2 regions of the Streptomyces sp. NPDC005728 genome follow, and region 1 is predicted to be linked to the other one. Evidence: riboswitches for the same ligand, from Rfam matches in the RefSeq annotation. Region 1 holds a riboswitch; the other holds the start of a gene.
What was found. Region 1 has a riboswitch for cobalamin ahead of ABZ471_RS08320 (prenyltransferase/squalene oxidase repeat-containing protein). Riboswitches for the same ligand answer to the same signal wherever they lie in the genome.

Region 1 (3,343 bases):
GGGAGCACCTGACCGCCGCCGCTCTCGTCGCCGCCCGGCTGCGGCTGCCCGGCATCCCGTACGAGGCGGCCGCGGCCTGCACCGGCCCGGCCGCGTTACAGACGCTGCTCGCCCGCCACCGGATCGCGCCGGCCGGCCGGGAGGACGGCGAGGGCCCGCTGGTCTCGGTGGAGGCCGTCGTCCTGGACGACGAGGTCCGCATCGCCGCACTCACCCGTACGACCCCGGGCCCGCCGCCCGCCCGGCAGCCGCTGCGGCACTCCGTGCACGCCCATGACGGACTGCTGCACAACCCCTTCCTCCGGCACACGGTGGAACGGACCGTGCGGGCGCTCGGCCTCACGCACACCGTCGTCCGCATCGGCCTGCGGCTCACCGCCCGCGGCCCCCGCGTCACGGACGTCGTACCGCATCTGCCCGGCGACCTGATCCCGCTGCTGGTCGAGCGGGCCACCGGCGTCGACCTCGCGCGAGCCGCCGCCGCACTGGCAACCGGCGGGATCCCGGACGTGGCCCCGACCCGGCAGCGGGCGGCCGCGATCCAGTTCGCCTACCCGGCCGCGACCGGCAGCCTCACCCACCTGGACATGGCCCCCGCCGCCGGTTCCGAGCCGTCCGCCGAGCGCATGGTCCTCACCCGGCGACCCGGCGACCACGTCACGGCGGCCGCCCACGCGGACCCGGCCGACCGGCTCGCGCACTGGGTCGCCGAGGGCGACAGCCCCGCAGACTGCGAACACACCCTGCGCCGCATGGCCCACCACCTGAGCGCAACCATCACCCCAACAGCCCGCCCGCACGCGGCTTGACCGGCTCCATGCCCGGGTCAACTCCTCGACCGCCCGCGGCCGGCCGGGCCACGCACTGGGTCACCGAAGGTGACAGCCCCGCAGACTGCGAACACACCCTGCGCCGCATGGCCCACCACCTGAGCGCAACCATCACCCCAGCAGCCCGCCCGCACGCGGCTTGACCGGCTCCATGCCCGGGTCAACTCCTCGACCGCCCGCGGCCGGCCGGGCCACGCACTGGGTCACCGAAGGTGACAGCCCCGCAGACTGCGAACACACCCTGCGCCGCATGGCCCACCACCTGAGCGCAACCATCACCCCAACAGCCCGCCCGCACGCGGCTTGACCGCCCGGCCCGCGGCTCAGCCAGCCCGCGCGTACACGGCTTGGCCGACCCCATGCCCCGGTCAACTCCTCCACCAGCCGCGACGGTCGGTCGCCGCGGGTCCTGCAGCACCCGAACTGTCCGGGAAGCCGGGCGGTCGCGTCGGCGGTGTCCGGATATCGCGTGACCCCGGTCACCACTCCCCTGTGCCCACGGCCACCCCTCGGCCCGCGCACGGCTGCCGGTAAAGTGGCGGAGTCGTCATCACACCCGTACGGGGGGAAGCCGGTGCAATTCCGGCGCTGACCCGCAACCGTGAGCCGTTCGTCACCCGACGGTGAGCCGGACTGCCCCGCACGGGACGTTGACCGGCTCGCGTGCGCGGCGGCCCGCCGTGCACGGCACCGTCGAGGTTTACGGAGCCGAGCCGCCCGGGGTGTTCCCGTGCGCTGCCGGTTCCCCGCAGGGAGAGGCAGTCGCCGACCATGAACGTCCGCCGCAGTGCCGCGGCTCTCGCCGCGATAGGCGTGCTGGCCGCAGCCGCGCCCGCCACGGCCGCCGACCCGTCCCCGTCCGCGTCCCCCAAGGTGACGGTCCCGTCCGGGCTGTTCGGCAAGGCGGACCCGAAGTACGACGGTGTCTGGCGCCAGTCCCTCGCCCTGCTCGCCCAGCGCACACTCGGCTACCATCCGGCCGCCTCGGCCGTCGACTGGCTGCTCGGGCAGCAGTGCGACAAGGGGGGCTTCGCCGCGTTCCGCGCCGACACCACCAAGCCCTGTGGGGGCAAGGGCGGCGCCCAGCCCGACACCAACAGCACGGCCGCCGCCGTCCAGGCGCTGCAGACGCTCGGCGGCCACGACGCCGCCGTCCGCAAGGCCCTGGTCTGGCTGACGCCGCTCCAGAACAAGGACGGCGGCTGGGGCTACTTCCCCGGCGCTCCCAGCGACACCAATTCCACCGGCGTCGTGATCGGCGCGTTCGCCGCGGTCGGCCAGGACCCCGCCCAGCTGCACATCAAGGGCAAGAACCCGTACGACCTGCTGGCCAAGTGGTCCCTGCCCTGCGACGGCTCCGGGGCCGGGGCGCTCGCCTACCAGCCGGACAAGAAGGGCAAGCTGGCCGCCAACGCGGACGCGACGGCGGCCGGAGCGCTGGGCGCGCTCGGCAAGGGGTTCGTCGTGGAGCCCGGGAAGGCCGAGGACAAGGCCGGCGACAAGACCCCCGCCTGCACCGCCTCGGCCAAGCCCACCCCGGCGCAGGTGGCGGACAACGCCGTCGCCTACCTCACGGCCGCCGTCGCCTCGACCGGCCACCTCAAGTCCGTCCTGGCCGGCGCCGAGGACCAGCCCGACTACGGCAACACCGCGGACACGGTCGTCGCGCTCGCGGCGGACGGGCGGACGGCGCAGGCGAAGAAGCCGTACGCCTGGCTGGAGAAGAACGCCGCGAAGTGGGCGCAGCAGAGCGGTCCGGCCGCCTACGCCCAGCTGATCCTCGCCGCCCACGCGGTCGGCGCCCAGCCGCGGGACTTCGGCGGCACGAACCTGGTGGAGGCGCTCAACGCGACCGGTCCGGCCCCGCAGGCGGCCGGCCGCACCGTGGAACCCGACGAGACGACGGAGAGCGACTCGGGCACCCGCGTCTGGTGGATCGTCGGCGTCGGCCTCGTCGCCGGCATCGGCATCGGCTTCCTGCTCAGCGGCCGCCGGAAGAAGCAGCAGCCGTGACCGCCGTCCGCCGTGCCGCGGCCCTGCCGGCCGCCGCGCTCCTCGCCCTCGCCCTCGCCCTCGCCCTCGCCCTCGCCCTCGCCCTCGCCGGTACCTCCCAGGCGCATGCCGCCGGTTACCGCTACTGGTCCTTCTGGGACCGGGACGGCGGCCGGTGGTCGTACGCCACCGCGGGCCCGTCGACGGCGCGTCCCGACGACGGCGCCGTCCAGGGCTTCCGCTTCGCGGTGAGCGAGGACTCCGCGGACGCGAGCCGGCCGCGCGGCACGGCGGACTTCACGACGATCTGCGCGGGGACGCCCGCGAAGCAGGGTACGAAGCGGGTGGCGCTCGTCATCGACTTCGGCACGTCCGCGGACGCCCCGTCCGGCGAGACCCCGCCCGCCCGCCGTACGGCCTGCGCCCGCGTCTCCCCCGACGCGACGGCGGCCGAGGCCCTGGCCGCGACGGCCAAGCCCCTCCGCTACGACAGCAACGCCCTGCTGTGCGCGATCGGCGGG
Region 2 (3,343 bases), on a different contig from region 1:
CCTCACCCTGACCGCGTCCGCCGGCCCGGCGGCAGGTGCCTCGCGGCCCGGCCCGCCGGGCACCGACGGCGTGTGGCGCATGGACGGCTACGGAACCGTTCTCACCCTCGGCGGAGGAGTCCTGCAGGAGTACCAGACCACATCCGTCGGGTGCGTCAAGGGCGACTCCTCGCGGCAGACGGGCCCCGGGACGTACACGACGACGGACGGCACCGTGCTGACCGTACGGATCGTGCACGACCGCGACCACGCCACCCTCGCCGCGGACAGTTCGGCGGGCCATCGGGGGCTCCGGCGGATCGCCGCGCTGCCGGCCGACTGCACCCGTGTCCTGTCCGACGATCCCCGTACCGCGTTCGACGTCTTCTGGCGGACCTTCGAGGAGAACTACCCCTTCTTCGCGGCGAAGGGCGTCGACTGGCACGCCGTGCGCGACCGGTACCGGCCGCAGGTGCACCAGGACACCACCAGGACGGAACTCTTCGACCTCTTCAGCCGGATGGTGCGTCCGCTGCACGACGCGCACGTCGGCATCAAGGACGGCGACCGCGTCTTCTCCTCGGTCCGGCCGGGCACCGAGATGCCGAGCGTGGAACTGGACGCCAGGGTCAAGAAGTTCGTCGTGGCCCGCGACCTCAAGGACGCGTCCCACCGCCAGGACTTCGCCCGGGGCCGGATCACCTACGCCGACCTGCCCGGCGACCAGGGCTATCTCCGCATCTCCGGCTTCGGGGGATACGCCGGCGAAGGCGCCCCGTACAGCGCCGAGCAGGCGGAACTCGACCGTGTGCTCAACACGGTCCTGACCCCCGGGCGGGGCGCACGCCTGAAAGGGCTGATCATCGATCTGCGCATCAACGGCGGCGGCTCCGACACCCTGGGCATCCGCATCGCCCGGCGCCTCACCGACACCGCCTACGTCGCGTACTCCAAGCGAGCCCGCAACGATCCGGCCGACCCGACCCGGCACACCCGCCCCGAGCCCGTGTCCGTCGTCCCGGCCGACGCGCCCCGCTACGCCGGCCCCGTCGCCGTCCTGACCGGCGGCTCGACGGTGAGCGCGGGCGAGACCTTCACCCAGGCCCTCCTGGACCGGCCCGGCCGGACCGTGCGCATCGGGCAGGCCACCCAGGGCGTCTTCTCCGACGTGCTGCTTCGTTATCTCCCCGACGGCATCCTCTTCGGCCTGCCGAACGAGGAGTTCCTGACCCGCACCGGACGCACCTTCGACGGCACGGGCATTCCGCCGCACCTGACCGAACCGGTCTTCACCGAGAAGGAGTTCACCAAGGGCCGCGACTCGGCCTTCGACCGGGCCGTGAACACCCTTCCGGCCGCCTGAGCAGCGACGGGACGCCGGCGAGCCAAGAGGGCTCTGTTAGGCTCCCCTTGCCTCCCGTGGGGGAAGTCCGGTGAGAGTCCGGCGCTGACCCGCAACGGTGTGCGCGAGAACGGTTGTTCCTCGCGCCAGCCCGATCGCCCGTGGGTGGTGCGACCCGTTGACTGCTCGCCGTGGACTGCGAGAGGGGACCCGCGGCCGGCACGGCCGTACAGGCTGTCTCCTGCCGTGACGTCCGCCAGGCGGCCCCAGGCGAAGGACCGCCCCGACCGTGCGCCGACGTTCCCACCCCAGCCGGACTCCCCTCGTGCCCGTGGTCCTCGGGCTGACCCTCCTGTTGCTCGTCCGACGTCGAGGCGAAGGCACCCAAGGGCGCCGGCCGGCCCACGGTCTTCCTCTACGACAGCGGCCAGGACCAGCCCTTCACCTCCGGCCGCTACGCCGCCCCGGACCAGATCATCGGCCGGGCCGGCGGCGTCAACGTCATGCACGACGTCGCCGACTCCTGGACCACGGTCGGCTGGGAGAGCATCGTCGAACGGAACCCGGACGTCATCGTGATCTGCGACTACGGCGACGTCGGCGCCGAGCAGAAGCGGAAGTTCCTGCTGTCGTACGCCCCCCTGCGCAACGTCTCCGCCGTCAGGCACCGGCGGATCTTCACCCTGGACTACGTCGACCTGGTCGAGAGCCCGCGCAACCCGTCGGCCGTCGCCCGGCTCGGCGCGTACCTGCGGACGGTGTCCGACCGGTGAGGACCGCCCGGGTCAACCCGACTCCTCGGGCCGGGCCGCGGCGGCCAGGCTCGGTTGCAGGCGCCGGGCCGCGTTGAGGTGGTCGACGGTCCAGATGATGCGTACCGCCGTGTCGGAGGCCCGGCCGTCGTCGTCGCGCAGGTCGCGGCGGACCGAGTCGACCAGGCTCGCCTCGGCCGCCGGACTGCTCGGCAGCGGATCCCGGACGGCGGAGCGACCGACCAGACTCAGCGCCAGATCCCGGTACCAGCCGGTCACATGGCCCGCGGTGTCGAGCAGCACCAGACGTGCCTCGGCACGTTCCGTTCCCGCGTGCCGCACGCCCGCGCGCTGCCACAGCCCGACCACCGCGTCCGCGGCGAGCCGCAGGCCGACGACGCCGGTGACCAGAGTGGTCAGGTCCGCCAAGGAGACCCGTTTCGCGCCGCGTTCGGCCAGGAAGCTGCGGACGGCGTCGTCGAGTCTGCGCGCCGCGGCCGCCGCCTCGCGCCCCTCCTCCAGCGGGGCGTCCGCCGCGGTGGGCCGGGCACCGCAGCGGCCCACCGCGTACTCGACGGCGCCGGCCAGATAGCGGGCGCTGCCGGTGTACGCCTCGGCCAGGGCCCGGTCCACGGCGGCCGCGGCGCCGCGCGGCCAGAAGAACAGCCCCACGAGCACGCTGACGGCACAGCCGATGCCGATGTCCTGGACCCGGAGCAGCACGATGTGCCAGTCGGGGTTCTGGCCGATGTTGAACAGGATCACCAGCGTGATGGTGAAGGCCGCCTGCCCGGCGGCGAACGACACGGCGGCCGGTGCGATGCCGGCGACGAGTACGGCGACGGGCAGCAGGAACCACAGCACGGTCCCGTGGTGGCCGATGAGCTGGAGCAGCCCGGCGCCGATGACGGATCCGACGAGGGTGCCGCCGAGCGCGCGAACCGCGCTCTGCCCGGTGCTGAGAGCGTTGGAGCGCAGCACGGACAGGGTGCCGAGGAGCACCCAGAACGAGTGCTGCACGCCCGTCAGCTCCGCCAGGGTGACCGCGATGCCCAGACCGGCCGCGCCTCGCAGACTGTTGTGCAGCCACACCGAGTTGGGCCGCAGGTGGGCCACGGCCCGCTCGTACGCCGAGGCCAGCGGCTCGGCCGGACCGCCGGGTTCGAGGCCGAGCAGCCGCTCCGGCCAGCTGCGCCGTTCCGCCGCTGCCGCCAGATCCACGTTGCCCGCGATCTGGAGTGTCGCGAAGGCCAGTTCCTGGGCGCGGAAC

Region 2: another riboswitch for cobalamin. It lies ahead of ABZ471_RS12920 (ABC transporter substrate-binding protein); the one in region 1 lies ahead of ABZ471_RS08320 (prenyltransferase/squalene oxidase repeat-containing protein).

What each region holds. Positions count from the first base shown of each region.
Region 1 is NZ_JBEXYL010000008.1:35,269-38,611, reverse strand. Features, by position in the region: gene ABZ471_RS08325 (hypothetical protein) at 1-809, shown strand, start outside; cobalamin riboswitch at 1,355-1,486, shown strand; gene ABZ471_RS08320 (prenyltransferase/squalene oxidase repeat-containing protein) at 1,602-2,843, shown strand; gene ABZ471_RS08315 (SCO2322 family protein) at 2,840-3,343, shown strand, end outside.
Region 2 is NZ_JBEXYL010000014.1:109,300-112,642, forward strand. Features, by position in the region: gene ABZ471_RS12915 (S41 family peptidase) at 1-1,342, shown strand, start outside; cobalamin riboswitch at 1,364-1,499, shown strand; partial or broken gene ABZ471_RS12920 (ABC transporter substrate-binding protein) at 1,684-2,094, shown strand; gene ABZ471_RS12925 (FUSC family protein) at 2,107-3,343, opposite strand, start outside.